DNA from 3 places in the Streptomyces zaehneri genome. Region 2 is predicted to be linked to each of the others. Evidence: riboswitches for the same ligand, from Rfam matches in the RefSeq annotation. Region 2 holds a riboswitch; each other region holds the start of a gene.
What was found. A riboswitch is a leader RNA that binds a small molecule or an ion and turns the genes downstream of it on or off. The one in region 2 is predicted to bind cobalamin.

Region 1 (9,387 bases), on a different contig from region 2:
GGCGTGCCGCGGTCGTGCTCGGCGACCTTGACCGCCGGGAGCGGGCCCCCGTCGCTTCCGGACGGCAGGCCGTAGAGGTGCAGCGCGCCGTCCCAGATCAGGGTCGGCCACCTGACGGACGGGTCCCGCTGCCGGAAGTGGAAGACCTGCTGCTGGGTCACCGCCAACGGAGGCAGCGAGAAGGGCAGTTCGAGCTCGGGCAGCCAGGCGCCGGCCGCGATCACCACCGTGTCGGCGACGATCTCGCGGCCGTCGTCGGTGTGCAGGCGCACCTTCTCGCTCCCCCGGACGTCGATGCCGGTGACGCGGGCGCCGATGACCGCCCGCGCTCCGTGTTCGATCGCCCGCCGTACGCAGGTCCCCACGGTCTCGTCGGCGTCGACCACGCCCGCTTCCGGGTGGTGGAGCACCGGACCGGTGACGCGGATGTACGGCCAGCGCTCGGCGGCGGCTTCCGCGCCGAGGAGTTCGTGGGGCACTCCGGCCGCGCCGAGGAGGTCGGCGAGGGCCTTCGGGTCGTGGTCCTCGCCCATGTCGAGCCCACCGGTAGTGCGCAGCAGGGAGGCCGAACCGTCGTCCTCCAGCTCCCGCCACTGCTCGTAGGCCTGTCCGGTCAACCGCACGTAGAACGGGTCGGCGTACACCCGCCGGAAGATCCGTGAGCTGCCGTGCGAACTTCCGTGCCGGTGGCCGATGTCGTACGCCTCGACGAGCGTGACCTCGTGGCCTCGGCGGGCCAGTTGCCAGGCGGTGGCCGCGCCCATGAGTCCGGCGCCGACGACGGCGATCACAGTCCCTCCCCGGGGATCCGGTCGGTGCCCGCGAGCGGGATGCGGGTCATGACAGCAGACTCGATCGTACGGGCGACCAGGTCCTCGGGTTCCCGGTGGAGGGGGTGGGTCCGGGGTGGGCCTTGCCGAAAGCGGCGGCGGTCACGACGATCGCGCCACCGCGACCGGCAGGGCGTACCCGCAGATCAGCCGTCCCGCCGCGGCCTCGGACACCGCAAGGCTGCGGCTCACTTGCGCAAGCGGCCCCGCGATCGCGGACTCGGTCGGACCGATCCCGAATCCACCGAGAGCGAGCGCGACGAGCCCGGCGGGCATCCGCCGGGTACGAACGGCCGGTCGGATGTCCGTGTCGCCGTCTTCGCGGGGCGCTCCGGCCGCTGATCCGGCGTCGGCTCGCGCACACGAGAGGGCCCCGGGACGGGGCCCTCTCGTCGGATCGTCGTGCCGGTCGGGTCAGTGCGGGGCGGCCACCGGCGTGCCCGCGGTCACCGTGGCGGGCTTGGGGTGCAGCAGCCGTTCGGCCAGTTCACCGAAGACGAGGCCGAAGCCTGCCCAGAGCGTGACCTGCATGGCGAGGGCGGACAGGCGGAACCGCCACAGCAGGGCGGCCGGGAAGTCGCCCGGCACCTCGTTGACGGCGGGCAGGAACTCGTAGGCCAGCCCGATGACGAGCACGAAGCCGAGGACGGCCGCGACGGTGGCGTTCCAGGGGCCGAGCCTCGGTGCGAGCCGCTTGCCCAGGATCACCGCGGCGACCGCGAGCAGCACGCTGAGCACCATCATCAGGAAGTACAGCGTGGTGCGCTTGCCGATGGTGTCGCCGTCACCGACCGCGGGCGGATTGGCCGGGTACTTCAGGAACGGCACGACGTACACGGCGAGCAGGGCGGTCCCCGACAGCAGAAGGGCCGTGGCCCGCGGGGTGAACCGGCCGACGCGGCCGAGGGCGAAGCAGAAGGCGAGGGCGGCGATGCCGCCGAAGGCCACCCCGTAGATCAGCACGCCGGTGGCGAGGCCGGCGGTGGACTGGAGGCTGCGGGACACGAGTTCCACCTCGTGGTGCTCGTGGCCCGCGGCGTGGGACTCCTCGAAGCCGATCGCGCTGTCGACGTTCGGCTCGCCGAGGAAGTAGGCGACGATCAGGGCGAGCACGCCGGCGCCGAGGCCGGCGAGCATGCCCCGCACGAGGAGGTTTCTTACCGTTGCGGAGTTCATGGGTGTGCCGGGGTTCCCCTCGGGATCAGTGGCAGGGGAAACCGAGCAGGTGGCGGGCGTCGTGCACCCACTCGTGAACGTCCTCGCCGGAGACGACGGCTGTCGCGCCCTGCTCCGCGCCGACGAAGTACAGCAGGACCAGCATCAGGACGCCGAAGAAGACCGCCCACGGGGCGATGTCCTTCAGCGGCAACTTGGCGGGTACGACAGGCGTGGTGGTAGTCGGCTGGGCGACATGCTGCGCCATGGCAGAACCTCCTCTGGGAGTTCGCGTCCCATCTCGGTGGTGCACATGACGACGGCCACGGGTCTGACTCGCGGTGTGTGCCCCTTCGGGGTACACCGTCCACAGTGGCGCGACCGTGCCGGGTTCTCACCGGCTTCCGTCTCGCCGTCGTCGATATCAGAGCGACGGTATCGCGTGTCGGGCCCCCGGCCAATACCGCCCCACCTGGCGTGACCCCGCACTCCACGGCCAGGTGGCCCGGATCACCACGCCGGTTGCGCTCAGCGGAGCCCCTCCGCGGCGGTGTCGGGTCGGGCGAGCCCGAGTTCGCGCTCGCCGAGCGGGGTGAAGAAGCGCTCGACGTCGGCCCCGGTGACCTCGGCGAGGGTGGCCGGCGACCAACGCGGGTCCCGGTCCTTGTCGATGACCTGGGCGCGGATGCCCTCGACCAGGTCGGGCGTGGTCAGGGCGGCGCAGGAGACGCGGTACTCCTGTTCCAGCACCCGTTCCAGCGAGCCGAGCCGGCGGGCACGGCGCAGGGCGGCCAGGGTGACCTTGAGCGAGGTGGGCGACCTGGTCAGGAGGGTCTCCGCGGCCTCCTTCGCCGCCGGGTCGCCGTGGGCGAAGAGCCGTCGGACGATCTCCTCGACGGTGTCGGCCGCGTAACAGGTGTCGATCCACGCCCGCCGGCCGGCCAACTCGCCCGCCGGCAAGGGCTGTACGTGACGGTCCAGGGCATCCCGTACGGGTAGCACGGCGAGGTCGTCGGCCAGCCGCCGGAGGGAGGCGGACGGTACGCAGTGGTCGGCGAGCCCGCACGACACCGCGTCCCCGGCGCCGATCTGCGTGCCCGTCAGGGCGAGATGGGTGCCCAGTTCGCCCGGGGCGCGGGCGAGCAGGTGGGTGCCGCCGACGTCCGGCACGAAGCCGATGCCGGTCTCGGGCATCGCGATCCTCGACCGCTCGGTGACGACCCGGACGCTGCCGTGCGCGGAGACGCCGACCCCGCCTCCCATCACGATGCCGTCCATCAGGGCGACGTAGGGCTTGGGGTAGCGGGCGATGCGGGCGTTGAGGTGGTACTCGTCGCGCCAGAAGGCGGCCGAGGCGGTGCCGTCGCCGTCGCGGGCGTCGTCGTGGACGGCACGGATGTCGCCGCCCGCGCACAGGCCGCGCTCCCCCGCGCCGGAGATGACGACGGTCTCGACGGCCGGATCACGTTCCCATGCCGTCAGCGCGGCGTCGATGCGGCGCACCATCGCGTGGTTCAGGGCGTTGATGGCCCTCGGTCGGTTGAGCGTGATGTGGGCGGCTCGGCCGGTGGTGTGCAGCAGGACGGGCGCCTCGATGTCGCTCATCCGAGTGCCTCCGTCAGGCCGCGGGCCACGTTGACGCGCATGATCTCGTTGCTTCCTTCCAGGGTGCTGGACGCACAGGTCATGGACGATCTTCTCCATGCCGTGCTCGCCGAGGAAGCCCCTGCCCCCGTCCAGTGGGGAAGCCGGCCGGGCGGCGGGCATCCGGTGGCGGTGGCGCACCGGGCACGCGGACAGGGCTCGCCCCGACGCGGATGGAGAGCGAGCCCTGTCCACCGGATCCGATGGTCGGGTCCCGGAGGCCGGTGGGCCCATGAGTGCGCGGGGGCCGGCCGTGGTGACCGGCGCACACCCCGTACGAGTGGCGCACACCCCCGGCCGGACCGCCGGCCCGCGGGCCGGATCCGCACGCGTGACCTGTGTCGCGCCGGGGAAGGCGCATCCCGGCGGGGCGTCTGCGGGTGCCCGCGCCACCGACCCGCTTGATCGCGCACCCCCCGCGGCGGGCGATACTGGCCTTCGCACGCCGTCGCCACGTCGTCACCGCCCTCACGAATGGACTCACCCACATCTCCGCGACCGTTCCGCCCACGACGCCCTCCACGGTGTGGCAGACCCGTGGCCGTCACACCGGCCCCACCGCTCCGGACGTCCTGCGCAAGCACCTTCAGGCACTCAAGGACGCCGAGACCCTCCAGGACTTCATGGAGCTGCCGGACACCGACACCCCCGAGGGGGAGACGGCCTTCGAAGCCCGGTGGCTGGTCGCGGAGGAGGTGACCGTCCGTGCCCGGCTCAGGCTCGCCGAGTGGTCGGGCCAGGGCCAGGAATGGACGCTGACGGCGGAGGCGGAACGGCCGTGGGACCAGCGATGGCCCTCGCCCGCCGGGATGTTCTGGTCCTGGGAGGCGGCCACGCCATGGGGCAACGAGACCGTCACCGGTGAGCGGTTCCTGGCCGCGAACCCGCTCCCGGCGGACGACAAGGAGCTGCGGCGCGCGCTCCGGGGCGCCCTGCGGGACACCTGGGCCGTCCACCTCGTCGTGCACGAGGCCATGACACCCGACGAGCTGGGCCGGCGGTCGCTGGTCCCGTTGCTGCCGCCCGGCCTGCACCACCGGGTCGTCGAGCACCGCGCGGCCCCGCACCAGCTGCGCACCGTGAACTGGGCCCTCAAGGAGGCCCGGGTGGAGGTGCCGCGCGGCGGGGCGCTGGTGCTGCCGGGCATCCCCGCCCCGGCCGAGTACGACGCCGCCGACTACTCGGTGCGCAGCGTGTTCCTGGACGGCACGCATCCCACCGAGCTGCTGGACGCGGTACGGCGCTTCGCGGCGCTGCCCAGGGCGCTGCCGGAGGACGCCGACGCCGCGCTCACCGCGCTGCGGGAGGAGTGGCAGCTGCTGACCCCGCAGGAGGAGCTCGCGCGCGAGCGCAAGCTCGTGGTGATGTACAAGGAGGCGCTGGAGGCGATGACGGAGTCCCGGGACCTGTACCGGGAAGCCGCCGAGCACGCCCACGAGGCGCTGGCCGCGTACCGGGAGGCGGCGGCCGAGGGCGGCGAGCCGCGGCAGGCGCCGGCCAGGAAGAGCGGCTCGCCGTTCCAGCAGCTGGGCCGGACCCTGGAGCGGTTCAAGGAGACGACCAAGGGCCTGCGCCCGGTGACGTACGCCGCTCCCGCGGACCGGGTCGAGTCACCGGAACACGACCGCACCGGCGGCACCAGCGGCACGACCGGCGGCGCCGAACCCGAGGTCACCGACCGGTAAGGGGTCGGCGGGCCGACAGGTCGCCGGGCAGGCGGGCGCCGGTGGGCTCGCGGGCGCCCGTCCCCGCCCGTGCACGAATTACCTCGTACCGGGACGTGTCACACGCCCCTGTCTGGATACGCGGTCCCCACGGCACCACGGACCGCCCCGGAAGGGACCAGCACATGGGCAGCGAGCACGGCCCCCGGTCTTCGCCCCACCGATCCGACACGACGCTGCGCGTCAACGGCAGGCCGCACACCCTCGCCGTCGACCACCGGCGCGTGCTGCTGGACCTGCTGCGGGAGGATCTGGACCTCACCGGCGCGAAGAAGGGCTGCGACCACGGGCAGTGCGGCGCGTGCACCGTCCTCGTCGACGGGCGGCGCGTCAACAGCTGTCTGCTGCTCGCCGTCACCCTGGACGGCAGCGACATCACGACCGTCGAGGGGCTGTCCGGCGACGGCGAGCAGCCGCATCCGCTCCAGCAGGCCTTCCTGGAGCGCGACGCCTTCCAGTGCGGGTACTGCACGCCCGGACAGATCTGCTCGGCGGTGGGCGCGCTCGCCGAGGCGGAGTCGGGGCATCCCTCGCACGTCACGGACCCGGCGACGCCCTCCGGAGGGCCGGTCGCGCTGGACCGGGACGAGATCCGCGAGCGGCTCAGCGGCAATCTCTGCCGCTGCGGCGCGTACCCGCGCATCGTCGACGCCGTCGAGGACGTGACCGGGGCGGACGGCACATGAGCGGGCAGCGCGTGCCGGGGCCGGCGGCCCGAGGGCACGACCGGGGCGACCAGAGGACGTGATCCGGTGGAATCCTTCGCCTACGTACGGGCCGGCAGTCTCGCGGAGGCCGCCGAAGCCTTCGCAGCGCACCCGGGCGCACGCTATCTGGGCGGCGGCACCAACCTCGTCGACCTGATGAAGCTCGGCGTGGAACGGCCGAGCGCCCTCGTCGACGTCACCCGGCTGCCGCTGGACGGGGTGACGGAACTGCCGGACGGGTCGCTGCGGATCGGCGCCCTGGTGCGCAACAGCGACCTCGCGGCGCACCCACGCGTGCGTGACGGCTACCCCGTGCTCTCCCAGGCGGTGCTCGCGGGCGCCTCCGGCCAGTTGCGCAACGCCGCCACCACCGGCGGCAACCTGCTCCAGCGCACCCGCTGCCCGTACTTCCAGGACGTCTCCAAGCCGTGCAACAAACGGGAGCCGGGCAGCGGCTGCGCCGCCCGGGACGGCGCGCACCGCGACCACGCGGTGCTCGGGTACTCCGAGCAGTGCATCGCCACGCACCCGTCGGACATGGCGGTGGCGCTGGCCGCGCTGGACGCCGAGGTCGAGCTGTACGGCACGGCGGGCGTACGCCGGGTGGCGGCGGCCGAGTTCCACCGGCTGCCCGGGGAGGAACCGCAGCGGGACACCGTGATCGAACCCGGCGAGCTGGTCACCGCCGTCCTGCTGCCGGCCGCCACGGCCGGGCTGCCGTCCGCGTACCGCAAGGCGCGCGACCGGGCCTCCTACGCCTTCGCGCTGGCCTCCGTAGCCGTGGTCCTGGAGGTCGCCGACGGTGTCGTCGCGCAGGTGGGGATCGCCTTCGGGGCGCTGGCCCACCGCCCGTGGCGGGCTCGGCGGGCCGAGGAGGCGCTGCTGGGCGCGGCTCCCACCCGGGCGGCCTTCGAACGCGCCGCCGAGCTGGAACTCGCCGAGGCCAGGCCGCTGCGCGACAACGCCTACAAGGTGCCGCTGGCCCGCAACCTCGCCGTCGACGTCCTGACCCGGCTCGTACCGCACGAGCCGCGGGAGCCCGGACCGGAGGGGCCGCCACCGCACGAGGCCGGATCGCAGGAGGAGGACTCATGACCGCCGTGGGCGCTCCCGCCGAGCGCAGGGAGGGCCGGGAGAAGGTCACCGGAACCGCCCGCTACGCCGCCGAACAGCCCCTTCCCGGGCGGCTGTTCGCCCGTCCCGTCCCGGCGGCGATCGTGCGCGGCCGGGTGACCGACGTCGACGACACGGCGGCGCTGGCGCTGCCCGGCGTCGTCACCGTGCTCACCCACCGCAACGCGCCCCGCCTCGCCTCGGCGGACGACGCCACCCTCGCCGTGCTCCAGGACCCCGAGGTACCGAACCGGGGCTGGTTCGTCGCCCTGGTGGTGGCCGACAGCCCGGAGGCGGCCCGGGCGGGCGCCGCCGCCGTGCGGGTCACCTGCGTCGAGGAGAAGCACGACGTCACGCTCACCGCCCGGCACCCGCAGGCGTACGTCCCCGAGAAGGTCGGCGGCACCTTTCCGGGCGCACGCGAACTGGGCGACCCCGACGGCGCGTTCGCCGACGCGGACGTGCGGGTCGACGTCGCCTACCGGGTGCCGCCCCTGCACAACCACCCCATGGAGCCGCACGCCAGCACCGCGCACTGGGACGGCGAACGGCTGACCGTGCACACCTCCAGCCAGGGCACCACGGTCGTGCGCGCCGTGCTCGGCACGATGTTCGGGCTGGCGGACGAACGGATCACGGTCGTCGCCGAGCACGTCGGCGGTGGCTTCGGGTCCAAGGGCATGCCCCGGCCCGACGTGGTGCTCGCCGCGATGGCCACCTGGCACACCGGACGCCCGGTCACCGTGGTCCTCCCCCGCCGGATGCTGCCCACCTCCGTCGGCCACCGGGCCTCCACCCTGCACCGGCTGCGCCTGGGCGCGGACTCCGACGGCAGGCTGACGTCGCTCGTGCACGAGGTGACCACGTACACGTCGCGGATCAAGGAGTTCGTCGAGTACGCGGGCCTCCCGGCGCGCATCATGTACGCCGCCCCGAACCTGCGCAGCCGGCATCACGTGGTCCGGCTCGACGTGCCGACGCCGTCCTGGATGCGGGCGCCCGGTGAGGCGCCGGGCATGTACGCCCTGGAGTCGGCGGTGGACGAACTGGCCGAGTCGCTGGGGATGGACCCCGTCGAGGTGCGGGTCCGCAACGAGCCGGACGCCGAACCGGACAGCGGCAAGCCGTTCAGCAGCCGGCACCTCGTCGAGTGCCTGCGGGAGGGCGCCCGCCGGTTCGGGTGGTCCGACCGGGACCCCCGTCCCCGCACGCGTTCCGACGGCCCGCTGCTGCTCGGGACGGGCGTGGCCGCCGCCACGTACCCGGTGCAGGCGTATCCGTCGAGGGCGGCGGCTCGTGCCCTGCCGGACGGGTCCTTCCTCGTCGAGGTGAACGCCGCGGACATCGGCACCGGGGCCCGTACGGTCCTGGCGCAGGTCGGGGCGGACGCCCTGAAGGCGCCCCTGGAGCGGGTGCGGATCCGGGTGGGCAGCAGTGATCTGCCGCCGGCCCCGCTGGCGGGCGGTTCCTCCGGTACCGCCTCCTGGGGCTGGGCGGTGCACGAGGCCTGCGCGCGGCTCGCCGCACAGCTGGCGGAGCATCAGGGTCCGTTGCCCGAGCAGGGGTTGGAGTCGCGCGCCGACACCAAGGGGGTGGCCGACGCCGAAAGTCCCTTCGCGCGGCACGCGTTCGGCGCGCACTTCGCGGAGGTCTCCGTGGACACGGTGACCGGGGAGGTGCGGGTGCGCCGGCTGCTCGGGGTGTACGCGGCGGGACGCATCCTCAACCCCCGTACCGCGCGCTCCCAGTTCGTCGGCGGGATGACCATGGGTCTGGGCATGGCGCTGACCGAGGGCAGCACCCTGGACCCCGCCTTCGGCGACTTCACCGAGTCGGATCTCGCGGCCTATCACGTGCCCGCGCACGCCGACGTGCCGGACATCGAGGCGCACTGGATCGACGAGGACGATCCGCATCTCAACCCGCTGGGCGGCAAGGGGATCGGAGAGATCGGCATCGTGGGCACGGCGGCCGCCCTGGGCAACGCCGTGCACCACGCCACGGGCGTCCGCTTCCGCGAACTGCCCCTCACCCCCGACCGGGTGCTGACGGGCCTGCTGGAGACCCCTCAGCACCCGGTACCGGCCGGCTAGCCGCCGCCGAGCGGACGCCGGTCCGGGGCGCTCCGCGCCAGGCGCGTCCGCCGCCCGCCCGGCAGGCCCCCGACGAGCGCGCGGAGCGGGTAGGCGGGTCCGGCCTCGCCCGGCGGGCCGG
Region 2 (9,387 bases):
GCCGCGCGGCGGCTGGATCATCACGACGACGTTCCCGAACTGCAGGGAGGCCAGTACGACGTCGTCCCCGTCGACGTACAGCGAACCCGGCGGCTCGCCCCACGCCTCCAGCATGCCGTCGCGCAGGCGCGGGTCGAGTTTGTCGAACCAGGCCCGGTAGTCGGCCAGCGGGACCCGGGCGGGCGCGGCGGCCAGCTGCTCCTCGGTGAGCCATTCGACGTCGTGGCCACCGGCGTTGATGAGCCGGTGGATCAGCTCGTCGCCGTTGTCCGGATGCCCCTGGACCCCGTACCCGGCGTCCCGCAGCGCGTCCAGGACCCGGATGGCCGAGGCGGGGGTGTCGAGGCCGACCGCGTTGCCGACCCGCGAGTGCTTGGTCGGGTAGGCGGTGAAGACGAGCGCCAGCTTCTTCTCGCCGTTCGGCTTGTGCCTCAGCCGGGCGTGCCGTACGGCGATCCCGGCGACGCGTGCGGCCCGCTCGGGGTCGGCGGTGTACACCGGCACGTCGTCCGGGCCCTGCTCCTTGAAGGAGAAGGGGACCGTGATGATCCGTCCGTCGAACTCCGGGATGGCGACCTGCATCGCCGCGTCCATGGGGGAGAGCGCGGCGTCGGACTCCTCCCAGGCGCTCTTCGACGAGGTGAGGCACAGCCCCTGCAGCACGGGGACGTCGAGGTCGGCGAGCGCGCCGATGTCCCAGGCCTCCTCGTCCCCGCCCGCCGAGGCCTGCGAGGCGTGCGCGCCGCCGGCGGCGAGGACCGTGGCGACGAGGGTGTCGGTCCGCCCGAGGATCTCGTAGAGCCCCGGGTCCGCCCCGCGCAGCGAACCGCAGTACACGGGAAGGGCGTTGGCGCCGTGTGCCTCGACGGCGTCGCACAGCGTGTCCACGAAGGCGGTGTTGCCGCTCAGTTCGTGCGCCCGGTAGAAGAGCACCCCGATGGTCGGCCGGCCCTCGACGAAGGCACGCTCGCCATGGACGCCGTACTCGGGCATCTTCTGCGGCTCGACGAAACCCTCACCGGTCAGCAGCACGGTGTCGGAGAGGAACCGGGCCAGCTCGGTCAGGTTGGCCGGGCCGCCCTCGACGAGATACCGCAGCGCCTCCGCCACCACACCGGCGGGCACCGACGACTCGGCCATCAGCTCCGCGTCGGGCACGGTCTCGCCGCCCAGCAGCACGGTCGGCACGCCGGACGCCTTGAGCGCGGCGAGCCCGTCCTCCCAGGCCCGCTTGCCGCCGAGCAGCCGCACGACCGCGAGGTCGGCGCCGTCGAGGAGCGCGGGGAGTTCCCCGGCGACATCCACCCGGGTCGGGTTGCCGATCCGGTACGAGGCGCCGGAAGCGGCCCGGGCCGCCAGCAGATCCGTGTCGGCGGTCGACAACAACAACACTGTGCTCATGCGGGCGCTCCCGGTGGAATGAAAGGCAGTCCTTGCGGCGCGCCCGACTCGATGAGCCGCCAGAGCGCGTCGGTGTCCGCGTGCTGTTCGATCAGGTCGCCGAGGCGGTCGAGCTGCTCCTCGCGCAGCCCGGCGAACGAGGTGTCGGCGGCGGGCACGAAGCGGCGGCCCGCGGCGGCCGCCACCTCGCGCAGGAAGGCCCGCCGGAATCCGTCCGACTCCAGCGAGCCGTGCCAGTGCGTGCCCCAGGTCTGTCCGACCCGGCAGCCGTCCAGGCCGTGTCCTCGGTCGTCGGTGAGGAACGCCTCGCCCCCCTGGACGTCGGCGACCCCGTGATGGATCTCGTACCCCTCGACCCGCTCGCCGAGGGCTTCCCCCACCGGCCGGGTCAGGGTCTTCTCGCGGGCGAACCGCACCCGGACCGGGAGGACTCCGAGGCCCGCCACCTGTCCGAGCCGGCTCTCGACCTCGTCCTCGATGTGCTCGCCGAGGAGCTGGAAGCCACCGCAGATGCCGAGGACGGGCCGCTGCTCGGCGGCCCTGCGCAGGATCGCCTCGGCCAGCCCCCGCTCCCGGAGCCACTCCAGGGCGCGCACGGTTCCCCGGGTCCCCGGAATCACCACCAGGTCGGCGTCGGCCAGTTCCTCGGGCCGGTCCACGAACCGCACGACGACGCCGGGTTCGGCGGCCAGCGCGTCCACGTCCGTGAAGTTGGACATGAGCGGGACGGCGCAGACGGCGACGCGCAGCACGTCCTCGCCGACGGGCGGGGCGGTGTCGGACTCCCGCACGGTCCCGCGCAGCGAGACCCTCCCCCACTCTCGGCTTCGCTCGAGCGGGGGGACCCCCATCCCGTCCTCCTCGTCGATGCCGAGCCCGTGCCGGAACGGCAGCACGCCGTACGTCCGCCGCCCGGTGAGCCCGTGCAGCATGTCCAGGCCCGGCTCCAGCAGGGAGACGTCCCCCCGGAACTTGTTGACCAGGAACCCGGCGACCAGTTCCTGGTCCTCGGGCGAGAGCAGGGCGACGGTGCCGAAGAAGGAGGCGAAGACGCCCCCGCGGTCGATGTCGCCGACGACGAGCACGGGCAGCCGCGCGCCCCGCGCGATCCCCATGTTCACGATGTCGGTCCGCCGCAGATTGATCTCGGCCGGACTGCCCGCCCCCTCACAGATCACCGCGTCATACGTGCCCCGCAACTCGGCGAGGCAGTCGAGGACGGTTCCGAGGAGTTTCTGCTGCCGCCCTCCGTGATACCCACGGGCGGTCATCTCGCCCACCGGCTTGCCGAGGAGCACGACCTGACTGCTCTGCTCGCCGCCCGGCTTGAGCAGCACGGGGTTCATCAGCGCGGTCGGCTCCACCCGGCAGGCCTGGGCCTGCATGGCCTGGGCCCGCCCGATCTCGGCGCCCTCCCTCGTCACGAACGAGTTGAGGGACATGTTCTGCGCCTTGAACGGTGCGACCTTCACCCCCTGCCGCACCAGCCACCGGCAGATCCCGGCCGTGACGACGCTCTTGCCGGCGTCGGAGGTGGTGCCGGCGACGAGGAGACCCCCGCTCATGTCGTACGCCCCTTCAGCTGGTTGATCCGGTTGCGCCCCTCGCCCGCGACGATGCTCGTGGCGACGGCGCGCGCGGCGACGGTGACGCCGAGCGCGAGGAGGCCGACGCGGCGGGAGAGCCGCGCGGCACGTTCGATGTCCCGGGCGACGACGGGCCGCCCGGCCGCGCCGTTCAGCACGGGCCGGTGCTCGACCCGCCCGGCGTACGACAGGGTCCCGCCCAGCCGCACCCCGAGGGCGCCCGCGAAGGACGCTTCCACCGGACCGGCGTTGGGGCTCGGATGCCGTCGGGCGTCGGCCCGCCAGGCCCGCACGGCGCCCCGCGGATCGTCCCCCGCGAGGGCGGCGAGCACGGCGGTCAGCCGGGCTCCCGGCCATCCGGCGACGTCGTCGAGACGGGCGGCGGCCCAGCCGTAGCGCAGATACCTCGGCGACCGGTGACCGACCATGGCGTCCAGGGTGTTGACGGCCCGGAACCCGACCAGGCCCGGCACCCCGCCCACGGCCCCCCACACCAGCGCCCCCACGACGGCGTCGGAGGTGTTCTCGGCGACGGACTCCACGACCGCGCGGGCGATCCCGTCGGCGTCCAGCGCCTGCGGATCCCGCCCGCACAGACGCGGCAGCCGCTCCCGGGCGGCCTCGACGTCCCCCGCCTCGAGCGCCCGGCCGATGGCCCGCGCCTCCCGGACCAGCGAACTGCCCCCGACCACGGCCCAGGTGGCGGCGGAGACGAGAGCGACGGTGGCGGCGGGGGAGGGGCGTACGGCCCGCTGAGCGACGGCTCCCAGGGCCACGGCCCCGCCGGCGCACACGACGGCGTGCAGGGCACCGCGTCCCCGGTGGTCCCGCCACAGCAGCCGTTCGACGGCGCCGGCGGCCCGCCCGAACGCGGCGACGGGATGCCCTCGGCGGGGATCTCCGAACAGCAGGTCGCCCAGAAGGCCGGTGGCGGCGCCGTACGCGTAGAGGCGATCGGCACGCATCGGCTCAGCCGGCCGTGGGGTCGGGCAGCGACCTGGTGCTGTACCTCAACGGCCGAGCGAGCATGGCGATATGTCCTCACTCAGGGTGTCCACGCCCTGGTTCGACGAGACCGGCGGCGAGAGTTCCTGGCTCCCGGGGGTTTCTACCCCGGTCACAGTGGCGGGACCGCGCCGGATTCACACCGGCTTCCTCTTCTGCTGCCGTACATGGCTCGGGCAGTCCACCACGGCCCGCAAGAGCCGTCAACTTGCCTTTGACCTGCGCGGCTCGAGTGTGCAGAACCCCACACAGGGCGCGTCGGCGGGGCCGCGAACGACAAGAGGTGCGGGACGGTGATCCGTCCCGCACCTCGAGGGTGTCCGGATGGCGCGTCAGGCGACGATCAGTGAGATCCCGTACGCCACCGCCGCCGCGCAGGCCGCGAAGCACGCGTACGCGCCGGTCACCGCGAGGGTGGCCGAGCCGCCCTGCGCCGACGCGCGTTCCTGCCGCGACAGGCCCATGACGCCGAGGGTGAACAGGGCGACGAGGCCCACGGTGACCACGAGGCTGACGCCGAAGACAGAGCCCAGGGCTGCCCAGTCGATCTTCATGCTGCTTCTCTTCCTTCGTGCCGGGTGCGCGGGCTCAGACGGCCGCGGCCGGGGGAGCGGCGGGGGTCGCGGGCTCTGCCGCCGGGCCGGGGATCGTGGCCGTCAGGTCCGCGAGGTCCTCGGCCAGGGTGCCCGGGGGCGGCGGGGTGACGGCGGCGATCGCCGTCGTGACGACGCCCGCCGGCTCGTCGTGCTCGTTGACGTTCGAGGCGTCGACGACCTCGCGCCGGGAGATCTTCCAGATGGCCGCGCTGGAGGCGATCAGGAAGACCGCGACGAGGGCCGTGCCCCAGTCGCCCAGGCCGGTGACGGACTCGGCGAGCGCGCCCACCAGGGCCGCGGCCGGGAGCGTCAGGCCCCACGCGACGAACATCCGGGTCGCCGTCGACCAGCGGACCACACCGCCCTTGCGGCCCAGCCCCGCGCCCATCACCGCACCGGAGACCGAGTGGGTGGTGGAGAGGGAGAAGCCGAGGTGCGAGGAGGCCAGGATGACCGTGGCCGCGCTGGTCTGGGCGGCGAAGCCCTGCTGCGGCTGGAGGTCGGTCAGCCCCTTGCCCATGGTGCGGATGATGCGCCAGCCGCCGAGGTAGGTGCCGAGCGCGATGGCCAGGCCGGCGGAGAGGATGACCCAGGTGGGCGGGTCGGAGTCGGGGGCCACGGCACCGCCGGCCACCAGGGCCAGGGTGATGATGCCCATCGTCTTCTGCGCGTCGTTGGTGCCGTGCGCGAGGGAGACCAGGCCGGCCGAGGCGATCTGGCCCGCGCGGTAGCCCTTGGCCGCCGCCTTGCCGTCGGCCTTCTTGCCCAGGGTGTAGGAGAGGCGGGTCGCGAGCATCGCCGCGACGCCCGCGACGATCGGTGCCGCGATCGCCGGGATCAGCACCTTGGTGACCAGGGCGTCACCGTGCACCGCGCCCATGCCGGCCGAGGCGATGGTGGCGCCGATCAGACCGCCCATCAGGGCGTGCGAGGAACTGGAGGGCAGGCCCACCAGCCAGGTCAGGAGGTTCCAGAGGATCGCGCCGACCAGGGCGGCGAAGATGACCTCGGGACGGATGCCGGTCTCGTCGACGAGACCCTTGGAGATCGTGTTGGCGACCTCCACCGAGAGGAAAGCTCCCACAAGGTTGAGCGCGGCGGACATGGCCACCGCAACCTTGGGCTTGAGGGCACCGGTCGAGATGGTGGTGGCCATCGCGTTGGCGGTGTCGTGGAAACCGTTCGTGAAATCGAACGCGAGTGCGGTGACGACCACAATCGCGAGGATCAGCGAGAAGTTTTCCATTTACCCAGGCAATCGTTCGAAGTCATTGGCGCGTTGACCGTAAGCAATCCGGGTGAACGGAAGATGAACTGGGAAGGGCATCCGGGTGTATGTGCAAGGGGGGTGCGGCGGTCCTCCGTCGCACCGCCGGGGCCGGGGTCAAGCGCCGTACGGTCGCCCGTCTTCGGCGAGCCCGCGCAACCGGCTCGCGGAGCCGCAGAAGAGATTTCGGTCACCCGGCGGCCGCCGCTGTCGGCGTACTGTCAGAAGTGCCGTGGGGAGGCCCCTGTCTGCTGTCCGGTCGGCGGTGTCCCGGCGTCGGACGCCCCGTGACGGGCGACCCACAGGGCGTGATCCACGGGACCGTCCGGGCCCCGGTCGGGACGTGGCACCGGCGCCCCTGCCGCAGGGTGGCGCCGGGCGTCGAGCGCGGACGGCGGGGTCCGGCCGTCGGCGCTCAGGCCGCCGCCATTGTGTACGAACCACCCGGCCCGCTCCCCGCCCGAGCCCTTGTCCGGCAGAGCGAGGCGGCACGCGCCGCGGAACAGCCCGGCGGCGTCCCCCGGCGTTCCCCGGCGCCTCCTGGCAGGATCGCCGCATGGCTGAGCAGCGACGCGAGCAGGGGGACGCCCGGGGTGGCCGGGACGGCGTACAGAACGTGGCGGAGCGCCGGGGGAGGCATGCGGTCCTCGAGGAGGCGAGAGCCTGGGAGGCCCTCGTGACGGCGGCCCGCCGCACCGTGACCGACGGGCTGGTCGTCGGCACCTCCGGCAACGTATCCGTACGCGTCGGCGACACCGTGCTGGTCACCCCGTCGGGCGTACCGTACGAGCGGCTCACCCCGGACGACGTCACGGGCGTCGACCTGGCCGGCCGGCAGGTGCTCGGCACCCTGCGCCCGACGAGCGAGCTGCCCATGCACCTCGCCGTCTACCGCACCACGGACGCCGTAGCGGTCGTCCACACCCACGCCGTGCACGCGACCGCCGTCTCGACCCTCGTCACCGAGCTTCCCCGCGTCCACTACATGGCGGGCGCGCTCGGCGGATCCGTCCGGGTCGCCCCCTACGCGACCTACGGCACCGAGGAGTTGGCCGAGAACATGCTCCGCGCCCTCGCCGACCGGAGCGGCTGCCTCCTTCAGAACCACGGCACCCTCACCCACGGCACCACCCTCGACCAGGCGTACGACCGTACGGCCCAACTGGAGTGGATGTGCCGCCTGTGGCTGACGGCCTCGTCCGTGCCCGGCCTGAACCCCACGCTCCTGACGGAGGCGCAGGTCGCGGAGGCGGGCGAGCGACTGCGCGGGTACGGGCAGCCGGAGTGAACACCCGTCCCCCGACGGGCTCCACCACTGGCCGGGAGGAAGGCGGGCCAGGACACTGGACGGGTGCGCACTGTCAACGCGACGGCCGCCGCCGTCACCGCAGTCCTGGCCGCCGCCGCCGTCAGTGTCGCCGCCGGCCGGCTGGCCAGCGACGCGGCACTGAAGGCGCCGCCCGGCCGGCCCCTGCCCACCGAACCCCGGCTCACCGTGCACGGCACGGCCGCCGGCCAGATCACCCTCACCCGTGACCTGGCCGCACTGCGCCCCGGCACCTACGGCCTCTCCGGCAACGGCTCCCACGCCGTCGTGGGCCCCGTCCTGCCGACCGCCCCGCACTCCGCCGACACCGTCGTACGGCGCCTGGAGCGGGTCACCCACGGCACCCTGAACGCCGGCGACGCGGTCTGGCTCACCCCCAACCTGTATGTCGGCAACCCCGGCAGAGCCCTCGGCCTCGACCACGCCGACATCGACATCCCCGGCGAGCTGGGCAGCCTGCCCGCCTGGTTCGTGCCCGGCCCGCGCCGCACCTGGGTGATCGCCGTGCACGGCCTGGGCACCACCCGGGAACACGCCCTCAACATCATGGGCTTCCTGCACCGCCGCCGCTTCCCCGTCCTCGCCCTCGCCCATCGCGGCGACCTCGGCGCGCCCCGCTCCCCGGACGGCCTGAACCACCTCGGCGACACCGAGTGGCGCGACCTGGACGCGGCGATGCGGTACGCCGTGCGGTACGGCGCCGAACGCGTCGTCCTGTTCGGCTGGTCCACCGGAGCGACCATGGCCCTGCGGGCCGCCGCCGACTCGGGGCTGCGCGATCTCGTCTCCGGGCTGGTGCTGGACTCCCCGGTCCTGGACTGGCGGACGACGGTGCGCGCCCTGGCCGCCGCCCGGCACACCCCGGGCGCGCTGCTGCCGCTCGCCGTCCGCGCCGCCGAGGGCCGCACCCGTCTGCACGCCGGGCCCGGCGGCCACGGTGACGCGGCCGCCGATCCGGACCGGCTGAGGGTCCCGACCCTCGTCCTGCACGGCCCCGACGACACCGTCGCCCCCTGGGGCGCCTCCCGTCGGCTCGCCGGCCTCCGCCCCGAGCTGGTCACCCTGCACACCGTCCCGCACGCTCCGCACGGCGCGATGTGGAACCCCGATCCCGCTGCCTACGAGGAGGCCCTGCGCCGCTTCCTGACCCCGCTCATGTGACCCGCCGACGCGACGCGCGCAGCCGCGCCCCGACAGGGCGCCGGACCGGTGCCGCAGGTTCCGTTTAAGCCCGTACCACTGGCCTGAAGGCGCCTCTCGGCCCGTCACGGAACCCCGTGCCTTGGCCAGTCCCGTAGCCGCCCGTGACATTCCGTTTGGGTTTTCGGACCGTCAACCGGAAGACTGCACCCGTGACGTCCCGTATCCCGCGCGACTCCAGGCTTCGACTCGTCCGCCCGCGACCCCTGGCCGCCGCCCCCTCAGCTGTGAACGAGCGGCGCCCGCGCCGCCCCGCACCCCGCCCGCCGGAGGGCACCCCGGCCCCCGCGGAGCTGGCCAGAATGGCGCGCTCCGGACTGGCCGCCGCGGCCCGTGTCGCCCGCTGGGCCGACAACGCCCTCGGCCCCGGCCGAGACGCCGCCACGACCGACGGCAAGGCCACCCTCTCCGACGCGACCGCCGAACGGGCCGCCAGTGATCTGGGCCTGACCACGGACCGGATCCGCGCCGACTGGGACACCGCCCGGCTCGCCGGTCTCGTCGAGGTGCACGGCGACAGCGCCCGCCCCGGCTGGCGGCTGCGCGCCTGGAACCGTGACGACAGCGCCGTCCTGCGCGGCTGGGTCGCCCTGTTCGACGCCTGGTCGCTCGCCTCCCCGGAACCCGGGGACCAGGAGCCCGCCGCCGTCGCCGAGGTCGTCTCGGCCATGCCCCAGGTGCTCTCCTTCCTCCAGCTCTCCGCCGGGCCCGTCCCCGTGGAGCAGCTCCTCGACCTGCTGCGCCAGCGGGTCACCGAACTGCGCACCGAGCGCTGCGAGGTGCCCTACGGCGCCGGCTCGGAACCCGCGACCCCCATCGCCCCGGTCCTCTCCGTCGACGCCGACCCGGCGGAGCCCGCCCAGGACGCCGAACTCGCCCCGCTCCTCGACTGGGCCCTGCACGCCCTCGCCGCCGTGGGCGCCCTGACCTACGGCGCCGGGCAGGCCACGCTCACGCCGCTGGGCAGCTGGGCGGTCTGGGTCAAGCTGGAGCAGATCTGCGTCG
Region 3 (9,387 bases), on a different contig from region 2:
GCCGTGACGCGGACGCCCTCCGCCTTGGCCGCGGCGATCAGCGGCAGCGCGTCGGCGGAGGAGAGGTGCAGCACGTGCACGCGCGCGTGGAGGCGCTTCGCCTGCGCGACGAGGTGCGCGACGGCGGTGTCCTCGGCCTCGCGGGGACGGCTGGCCAGGAAGTCGGCGTACCGGGGGCCGCCCCGCTGCGGTGCGGCGTCGAGGTGGCGCGGGTCCTCGGCGTGCACGATCAGCAGCCCGTCGAATCCGGCGATCTCGGCGAGGGAGCGGGCGAGCCGGTCCTGGTCGAGGTGCGGGAACTCGTCCACGCCCGAAGGGGAGAGGAACGCCTTGAAGCCGAAGACGCCGGACTCGTGCAGCGGGCGCAGGTCCTTGACGTTGTCGGGCAGGGCGCCGCCCCAGAAGCCGACGTCGATGTGCGCCTTGTCGGCGGCGACCTCCCGCTTGACGCGGAGGTGGTCGACCGTGGTGGTCGGCGGCAGGGAGTTGAGGGGCATGTCGACGAGGGTGGTGATGCCGCCGGCCGCCGCCGCGCGGGTGGCGGTCCAGAAGCCCTCCCAGTGAGTGCGGCCGGGGTCGTTGACATGCACATGAGTGTCGACCAGACCGGGCAGCAGCACGTCGTCGCCGAAGTCCTCCAGCCGGGCTCCCTCCGGGACGGGGGCGTCGTACGGCAGTACCGCCGTGATCCGGCCGGCGGCGACCGCGACAGCGGCGGGCCGCGACCCCTCGGGAGTGATGACGCGCGTCGAACGCAGCACCAGTTCAGCCTCGGACACCCGGGCCCCTCTCTTCCGTTCTCCTCCGGTTACGCCGGAGAAACTTCCACGTAACGGAATTCAACGTTCTGTTGAAGGAGTCTTCCCCTCCCGCCCTCGCGCCGTCAAGGGCCACTCCCCCAGAGTGCCCCCACCTCCGGCACTCTGGACGTTTCCACATAATGGAATTATTATTCCGGCCAGCAGAATCTAACTACGCGCAAGCGAGGAGTCAACCGACCGCCGGGTAGGCTTCAGCCCTTCCGCCAGTTTCGAAAGGAACGCGCCGTGCCGACGTCCAGCGCCAGCACCACCGACTCCGCCCGGTCCGCCGGCGGCGGGGTCCAGTCCCTCGAGCGCGCCTTCGATCTCCTCGAGCGGATGGCGGACGCGGGCGGCGAGGTCGGCCTGAGCGAGCTGTCCGCGAGCAGCGGGCTGCCGCTGCCCACCATCCACCGCCTGATGCGCACCCTGGTGGCCTGCGGTTACGTCCGCCAGCAGCCCAACCGCCGCTACGCGCTGGGCCCTCGGCTGATCAGGCTCGGCGAGTCCGCCGCCCGCCTGCTGGGCACCTGGGCCCGCCCCTACCTGGCCCGCCTGGTCGAGGAGACCGGCGAGACGGCCAACATGGCGCTGCTCGACGGCGACGAGATCGTGTACGTGGCGCAGGTGCCGTCCAAGCACTCGATGCGGATGTTCACCGAGGTCGGCCGCCGCGTCCTGCCGCACTCCACGGGGGTCGGCAAGGCGCTGCTCGCGGGCTTCCCGGACGACGAGGTGCGCGCCCTGCTCGCCCGCACCGGCATGCCCGCCGCCACGGACAAGACGATCATCACCCCGGACGGTTTCCTCGCGGCCCTCGCGGAGGTCCGGCGGGCCGGTTACGCGGTCGACGACAACGAGCAGGAGATCGGCGTGCGCTGCCTGGCGGTGCCGGTGCCGGACTCGCCCACCCCCGCGGCCATCTCCATCTCCGGCCCGGCGGGCCGCGTCACGGAACCGGCCACGGAGAGGATCGTGCCGGTACTGCGCCAGGTCGCGGTGGAGCTGTCACAGGCGCTGACGAGCCCCGGCCCCGCGGCCCAGGGCGGGCTGTAGCGGCACCGCGTCCGGCCGCGCCCGCCGGGTCAGGGGCGCGGCGCCTCTCCGAACAGTTCCACGGCGTGCCGTACCTCCGACAGGCTCCGGGCCAGTGCGCTCACCGAGCCGATCGCTCCCGCGATCAGCAGCAACGAGCTTCTCAACCGGGGGAGTTCGGGGATGCCGTAGGTCACCATCGCGGCAAGCGCGGCGAGTTCGTCCTCGGCGATCGCCCGGTCCGGGAACTCGACCGGATACGTGGCGAGTTCGCGGCGCAGCCGGGACACCGCGGTCCGCAGTTCCGCCACCCTCGGATCCTCGTAGCTGCCGGTCACTGCCCTCTGCCTCAAGCTCCGCAACACAGCTCCCCCCACGCGCGCTCCGCCGAGCGCGCGTGCGCGCCCATCCGTCCCGCAGCCCCGCGGTACCGGCACCGGGCACCGAAGGACGCGCGGGTCAGTAAACGCCACCCGGCGCGGCGCGCGCCACTGCGCGCACCGAAATTCAGCCCCGCAAGGCCGCACGGCCGACGCCGCGTCAGGTATGCAGGACGCATGACGCACACGGAAGACCGGGCCACGGACCAGGTGACCGGCCTGCTCCTCGCGGCGGGCGGCGGCCGGCGGCTCGGCGGACGCCCCAAGGCCCTGCTCGAACACCGGGGACGGCCGCTCGTCGAACACGCGGTGGAGGTGCTGCGCACGGCGGGCTGCGTTCGGGTGCACGTGGTGCTCGGGGCCGCCGCCGACACCGTACGGGAGCGGGCGCGGCTCGAGGGGTGTGTGATCGTGCCGAACCCGGCCTGGGAGCAGGGCATGGGCACATCACTGCGGGCCGGGCTCGGCTCGCTCGCCGGGACGGGGGCGCGGGCCGCGCTGGTCTCCCTGGTCGATCAGCCCGGCATCGGACCGCAGGCCGTGGCCCGGGTGCTGGCCGCGTACGAGGACGAGTCCTCGCTGGTCTGCGCCGCCTACGACGGCGTACGCGGCCATCCCGTCCTGTTCGGAGCCGGCCACTGGGCGGACATCGCCGCGACTGCCACCGGCGACCGGGGGGCACGCGCCTATCTGAAGGAGCACGAGGAGGCGATCACGCTCGTCGAGTGCGGGGACGTGGCCCGCCCCTTCGACATCGACACCCCGCAGGATCTCGCGCACCTCGAGTGAGGAGCCTGGCACTGGGCGCCACCTTGCCTCGACGCGGAGAATCTCGACATCAACAAATCATTGAAGTTCCACGATGAGGAAACTAGTATCCACTTTTCAGAAGGACCCGGCCCGTCCGGGGCCCCGCCCGCCGTACTCGGTTCGACTGGCACCCGGTGCCACCGCTGAAGGAAGTGACCGCTCATGTCCGCACCAGCGCCGTCCCCGCTGGCCATCGTCGACGCCGAGCCCCTGCCGCGGCAGGAGGAGGTCCTCACCGAGGCGGCCCTCGCCTTCGTGGCCGAGCTGCACCGGCGGTTCACCCCGCGCCGCGACGAGCTCCTCGCCCGGCGCGCGGAGCGCCGCGCCGAGATCGCCCGCACCTCCACCCTGGACTTCCTCCCGGAGACCGCGGCGATCCGCGCGGACGACTCCTGGCGGGTCGCCCCCTCCCCCGCGGCCCTGGACGACCGCCGGGTCGAGATCACCGGCCCGACCGACCGCAAGATGACCATCAACGCCCTGAACTCGGGCGCCCGGGTCTGGCTCGCCGACTTCGAGGACGCCTCCGCGCCGACCTGGGAGAACGTCGTCCTCGGCCAGATCAACCTGGCCGACGCCTACACCCGCAGCATCGACTTCACCGACCCGGGGTCGGGCAAGTCGTACGCCCTGAAGGACGCGGACGAGCTCGCCACGGTCGTGATGCGCCCGCGCGGCTGGCACCTGAACGAGCGTCACCTCGTCGACGCGGACGGCCGTCAGGTCCCCGGCGCCCTGGTCGACTTCGGCCTCTACTTCTTCCACAACGCCCAGCGTCTGCTCGACCTCGGCAAGGGGCCGTACTTCTACCTGCCGAAGACGGAGTCACACCTGGAGGCCCGCCTCTGGAACGAGGTGTTCGTCTTCGCGCAGGACCACGTCGGCATCCCGCAGGGCAGCGTCCGCGCCACCGTGCTCATCGAGACGATCACCGCCGCGTACGAGATGGACGAGATCCTGTACGAACTGCGCGACCACGCCTCCGGGTTGAACGCCGGCCGCTGGGACTACCTGTTCTCCATCGTCAAGAACTTCCGTGACGGCGGGACCAGGTTCGTCCTCCCGGACCGCAACGCGGTCACGATGACCGCCCCGTTCATGCGGGCGTACACCGAACTCCTCGTCCGCACCTGCCACAAGCGCGGCGCGCACGCCATCGGCGGCATGGCGGCCTTCATCCCGTCCCGCCGCGACGAGGAGGTCAACAAGGTCGCCTTCGAGAAGGTCAAGGCGGACAAGGACCGCGAGGCGAACGACGGTTTCGACGGGTCGTGGGTGGCCCACCCGGACCTGGTGCCGATCGCCATGGCCTCCTTCGACGCGGTGCTCGGCGACCGGCCGAACCAGAAGGACCGGCTGCGCGAGGACGTCGACGTCAAGGCGGGCGACCTGATCGCCGTCGACTCGCTGGAGGCCCGGCCGACCTACCCGGGCCTGGTCAACGCCGTTCAGGTCGGCATCCGTTACATCGAGGCCTGGCTGCGCGGCCTGGGCGCGGTCGCCATCTTCAACCTGATGGAGGACGCGGCCACCGCCGAGATCTCCCGCTCGCAGATCTGGCAGTGGATCAACGCGGGAGTGGAGTTCGAGCGCGACGGGAGCACGGTGAAGGCCACGCCCGAGCTGGCCCGCGAGGTCGCCGCCGCGGAACTGGCCGCGATCCGCGCGGAGATCGGCGAGGAGGCCTTCGCGGCCGGCCACTGGCAGCAGGCGCACGACCTGCTGCTGACCGTCGCCCTCGACGACGACTACGCGGACTTCCTCACCCTGCCGGCGTACGAGCAGCTCAAGGGCTGAGCACCGGCACCGGCCGGAAGGCTCACCTGTCCGAGTGGCCCAGGGACCGTCCCGGGGCCACTCGGTCACGTACGAGCTTCTTCACCGCGGTCGGCTCCGGGAAGCCCTGTTCGCGGCGGTCCCAGATCACCTCGTCGTCCACCCGGACGACGAAGACGCCGCCCCTGCCGGGCTTCAGGGCGAGCTCCGTCAGCTCGGCCTCGAAGGTCGTGAGCAGCTCCTGCGCCAGCCAGGCCGCGCGCGGCAGCCAGCGGCACTGGGTGCAGTACTCGATCTCGACCCGCCCGCCCACGTCGCTCGGTTCGCTCATCCGAGGTGCACCGACCAATCCTGTTCCGCGGCCGGCTTGCCGTGCAGGTCGGGGACCCGCTTGAGCCAGTCGGGCCGTCCTTGCCGTGTCCGCGCCGCACGCCGTGCCTCGTCGGCGGCGAGCTCCTGCGGGCCGGGGAAGTCGGTGGGCAGCCAGGCCGCCGAGGCCCGCACGCGCGCGTGGAGGTAGCGCACGTACGCCTCCCGGACCGCGTCCGGGGTCGCGAACCCCGCTTCGCCGGTCAGCCAGGCGTCCGGTACCTCCGCCACGATCGTGCGCAGCAGCTCCTCGGTCACCCTGGGCGCCAGTTCGGCGTCGGCGGCCCGGGTGTCCGGGGCGCAGCGGCCGAGGGCGTGGTGGCGGAAGTCGTAGCGCTTCTCGGGGTCGGCGCCGTCCCAGCGGTGGTGGAAGACGAGGGCGGCACCGTGGTCGATGAGCCACAGCCGGGGCGCGGCGATGCCGAGGGTCGGCCAGACCATCAGGTTGGAGCTGTGGACCGTCCGGTCGACGTTGACGGTCAGGGCGTCCAGCCAGACGATCCTCCCGGCCTCCAGCGGCTCCACCGGGAAGGCCTCGGCGACCTCCGGCGTGAAGTCCTCCGCACCCGGCAGGAAGTCCATCCCGAGGTTGAGCCCCGCGCTCGCGGCGTGCAGCTCCCGCACCTCCTGGTGCGGTTCCCGCTCCGCGATCGCCGGGTCGAACCGGACCAGGACCAGTTCGGGAAAGCGCAGCCCGAGGGCGCGGGCCAGCTCGCCCACGATCACCTCGGCGACGAGCGCCTTGCGGCCCTGCGCCGAGCCCGTGAACTTCACGACGTAGGTGCCCAGGTCGTCGGCCTCGACGACGGCGGGCACGGAGCCGCCCGCCCGCAGCGGAGCGAGGTAGCGGGTCGCCGTGACCTCGGTCAGCATGGCTCTCTCCCTCTGGCCTGAAGGAGCATAGTAACCAGGCCCGACAGCCGGCGAGAGGGCCCGAGCCGGCGCGCGGAAGGGCCCGCGGGCGGCCTCCGCGGCTGTGGTAGCTTGCCCAGGCCAGTCGAACCCATGTGCGCACGTGAGTGTGTACGGGTCAGGGAATCCGGTGCGAATCCGGAGCTGACGCGCAGCGGTGAGGGCGACGGGCGGGGCAACGGCCACTGGACGGCGTACGCGGTCCGGGAAGGCGCCTCGTCCGGGTGACCCCGAGTCCGAAGACCTGCTGGCCGCCCCCGCCGCCCGCATACGGCCGGGGGAGCACCGTACGACCGGGCTTCGCGCTTGAGCCCTCGACGCCGAAGGAAACCCTGTGCCGCTCGCACGTCCCCTCCGTTCTGCCCGGCCCGCCGTTCTGTTCCTGGCCGGTGCCCTGCTGCTGGCCGGCTGCGGCTCCTCGGGCCCGGCGGGCTCCTCCGGCTCGGCGGGCTCCGGCTCGGCGGGCAGGAGCGGGGCCGCCGACCGTCCGGTCCGGCTCGACAACTGCGGGCGGCGGGTCGTTGTCGACAGCCCTCCGCGGCGGGCCGTCTCGCTCAACCAGGGCACGACCGAGATCATGCTCTCCCTCGGGCTGGCCGACCGCATGGCGGGGACCGCCACCTGGACCGACCCGGTGGCAAAGGGCCTGGAGAAGGCGAACGCGAAGGTGAAGCGCCTCGCCGACAACGCCCCCTCCTTCGAGACGGTGCTGGACACCGAACCCGACTTCGTCGCCGCCTCCTTCGCCTCCACCCTCGGCAAGGGCGGGGTCGCCCCGCGCGAGCAGTTCGAGAAGCTCGGCGTGCCCACGTACCTCTCCCCCTCCGACTGTGTCGGCAAGGACAACAGCGGTGACGGCGACGGCGTCCGCACCGAGCCGCTGACCATGGACGCGGTCTACGGCGAAGTCCGCGACCTGGCCGCGGTCTTCGGCGTCCGGGAGCGCGGCGAGAAGCTCGTCGCCGAACTGAGGAACCGCGTGACCAGGGCCACCGCCGGCCTGGACGCCCGGGGCGTGACCCTCATGTACTGGTTCGCCAACTCCCAGTCCCCGTACCTCGCGGGCTGCTGCGGCGCGCCGGGCGTCGTCACGAACGAGCTCGGCGCGAAGAACGCCTTCGACGACACCGATCAGGAGTGGCCCCAGGTCAACTGGGAGACGGTCGCCGACCGCGACCCGGACCTCCTCGTCATCGGCGACCTGACCCGCAGGCAGCAGACGGCCGAGACCGCCGCCAAGAAGATCGAGTTCCTGGAGTCGAACCCGGTCACCAGGAACATGACCGCGGTGAAGGAGAAGCGGTACGTGCTGCTGTCCGGACAGGCCATGAACCCGACCGTCAGGACCGTCGAGGGCATCGAGAAGCTGGCGGCGGCGCTGCGCGGCCACGGCCTCGCGGGATGACCGGCGCTCCGTCGGCGTCCACGGCGGCTGCCGGGGCGCCGGCGTCCCGGGCGGCGGCAGTGGGCCGGCTGCGCCGGGCGCTGCTGTGGGCGTCCGGTCTCGCGCTGCTGTGCGCCTCGGTCGCCGTGGCCATCACCATCGGCCCGGCGGACATCGCCGTCGGTGACGTGTGGTCCGCGGTCGCGGCCCATCTCGGCTGGGGACAGGCGCAGTTCACTCCGCTGCGGGACGGCATCGTGTGGAACCTGCGGCTGCCGCGCACCCTGCTCGCCGCGGTGTGCGGCGCCGGCCTCGCGGTGTGCGGGGCGGTGATGCAGTCCCTGCTGCGCAATCCGCTCGCCGACCCCTTCGTCCTCGGCGTCTCCTCCGGCGCCTCGACCGGCGCGGTGCTGGTCGTCGTCCTCGGCGCGGGCGGCGGTCTCCTGTCGGTCTCCGCAGGCGCGTTCCTCGGCGCGCTGGTCTCCTTCGCGCTGGTGCTGCTGCTCAGCCACACCCTCGGCGGCACCACGGACCGGGTGGTCCTCGCCGGAGTCGCCGCCATGCAGCTGTTCTCCGCGCTCACCTCCTTCGTCGTGATGACGGCCGCCGACGCGGAGACCACCCGCGGCATCCTGTTCTGGCTGCTCGGCTCGCTCAGCGGCGCCGACTGGACGGACGTGACCGCCGGCGCGGCCGCGCTGGTCGTGGCGCTGACGGTCTGCCTGGGTCACGCCAGGACCCTGGACGCGTTCGCCTTCGGGCAGGACGCGGCCCTCTCCCTCGGCGTCTGCGTGGCCCGCACCCGTCTGGTGCTGCTGTGCACGACCGCGCTGCTCACCGCCGCCCTGGTGAGTTCGGCCGGGGCGATCGGCTTCGTCGGCCTGGTGCTCCCGCACGCCGCACGCGTCCTCACCGGCCCCGGCCACACCCGGCTGCTGCCCGCCACCGCCCTGACCGGCGCGGTGTTCCTGGTCTGGGTCGACACCCTCGCCCGCACCGTGCTCGACCCGCAGGAGGTGCCGGTGGGCGTGGTGACCTCCCTCATCGGCGTCCCGGCCTTCGTCACCGTCCTGTACCGCGCGAGGGGCACCCGATGACCGGCTCGGAGACGGCCGCCTCGAAGACCACCGGCACGAAGACGACCGGTTCCGAGGGGCTGCGTGCCGACCGGGTCGGCCGTGCCGCCGGCGGCACCCTGATCCTCGACGGGGTCAGCCTGACGCCCCGCCCCGGCTCCGTCACCGGCCTGCTCGGCCCGAACGGCTCGGGCAAGTCCACCCTGCTGCGGCTGCTCGCCGGTGTGCTCGCCCCGGACTTCGGCGTCGTCACCCTCGACGACCGCCCGCTGGCCCGGGTGAGCCGCCGCGCCGTCGCCCGGCGCATCGCCGTCGTCGAGCAACAGGCCGACACACAGCTCGCGCTGAGCGTCCACGACGTCGTACGCCTCGGCCGCATCCCGCACCGCCGCGCCTGGGCGGCCGCCACCGCCGCCGACGAGGAGGCCGTCCGGTCCGCGCTGGCGCGCACCGGGCTCGCCGACAAGTCCCACCGGCCCTGGCACTCCCTGTCGGGCGGCGAACGCCAGCGCGTCCAGATCGCCCGCGCCCTCGCCCAGGAACCGCGCGAGCTCCTCCTGGACGAGCCCACCAACCACCTCGACATCCGGCACCAGCTGGCCCTGCTGGCTCTGATCACCGAACTGCGGGTCACCAGCGTCGTCGCGCTGCACGACCTCAACCTGGCCGCGATGTACTGCGACCGGCTCGTCGTCCTCAGGCAGGGGCGCGTGGTGGCCTGCGGCAGCCCGCACGAGGTCCTCACCGAGGCGCTCATCGCCGACGTCTACGGCGTCCGGGCAACAATCACCGCCGACGGCCCCGACGGCCGCCCGCACATACGCTTCCTGGGCGCCGCACCGACT

Region 1: another riboswitch for cobalamin. It lies ahead of QQM72_RS08225 (CbtB domain-containing protein); the one in region 2 lies ahead of QQM72_RS21420 (cobalamin biosynthesis protein).
Region 3: another riboswitch for cobalamin. It lies ahead of QQM72_RS09715 (ABC transporter substrate-binding protein); the one in region 2 lies ahead of QQM72_RS21420 (cobalamin biosynthesis protein).

What each region holds. Positions count from the first base shown of each region.
Region 1 covers NZ_JASTTJ010000003.1:558,809-568,195, reverse strand. Annotated here, with positions in the region: gene QQM72_RS08235 (FAD-dependent oxidoreductase) at 1-791, opposite strand, end outside; partial or broken gene QQM72_RS40845 (MFS transporter) at 925-1,106, opposite strand; gene QQM72_RS08230 (CbtA family protein) at 1,245-2,006, opposite strand; gene QQM72_RS08225 (CbtB domain-containing protein) at 2,032-2,253, opposite strand; cobalamin riboswitch at 2,291-2,434, opposite strand; gene QQM72_RS08220 (enoyl-CoA hydratase/isomerase family protein) at 2,514-3,590, opposite strand; gene QQM72_RS08215 (hypothetical protein) at 4,154-5,314, shown strand; gene QQM72_RS08210 ((2Fe-2S)-binding protein) at 5,479-6,039, shown strand; gene QQM72_RS08205 (FAD binding domain-containing protein) at 6,106-7,155, shown strand; gene QQM72_RS08200 (xanthine dehydrogenase family protein molybdopterin-binding subunit) at 7,152-9,266, shown strand.
Region 2 covers NZ_JASTTJ010000012.1:180,423-189,809, forward strand. Annotated here, with positions in the region: gene cobN (cobaltochelatase subunit CobN) at 1-1,401, opposite strand, end outside; gene QQM72_RS21415 (cobyric acid synthase) at 1,398-2,966, opposite strand; gene QQM72_RS21420 (cobalamin biosynthesis protein) at 2,963-3,952, opposite strand; cobalamin riboswitch at 4,054-4,193, opposite strand; gene QQM72_RS21425 (hypothetical protein) at 4,325-4,546, opposite strand; gene QQM72_RS21430 (inorganic phosphate transporter) at 4,581-5,834, opposite strand; gene QQM72_RS21435 (class II aldolase/adducin family protein) at 6,412-7,143, shown strand; gene QQM72_RS21440 (alpha/beta hydrolase) at 7,207-8,343, shown strand; gene QQM72_RS21445 (hypothetical protein) at 8,535-9,387, shown strand, end outside.
Region 3 covers NZ_JASTTJ010000004.1:298,888-308,274, forward strand. Annotated here, with positions in the region: gene allB (allantoinase AllB) at 1-779, opposite strand, end outside; gene QQM72_RS09685 (IclR family transcriptional regulator) at 1,047-1,856, shown strand; gene QQM72_RS09690 (DUF5955 family protein) at 1,886-2,200, opposite strand; gene QQM72_RS09695 (nucleotidyltransferase family protein) at 2,393-3,004, shown strand; gene aceB (malate synthase A) at 3,188-4,822, shown strand; gene QQM72_RS09705 (SelT/SelW/SelH family protein) at 4,845-5,132, opposite strand; gene QQM72_RS09710 (HipA family kinase) at 5,129-6,043, opposite strand; cobalamin riboswitch at 6,148-6,348, shown strand; gene QQM72_RS09715 (ABC transporter substrate-binding protein) at 6,417-7,487, shown strand; gene QQM72_RS09720 (FecCD family ABC transporter permease) at 7,484-8,563, shown strand; gene QQM72_RS09725 (ABC transporter ATP-binding protein) at 8,560-9,387, shown strand, end outside.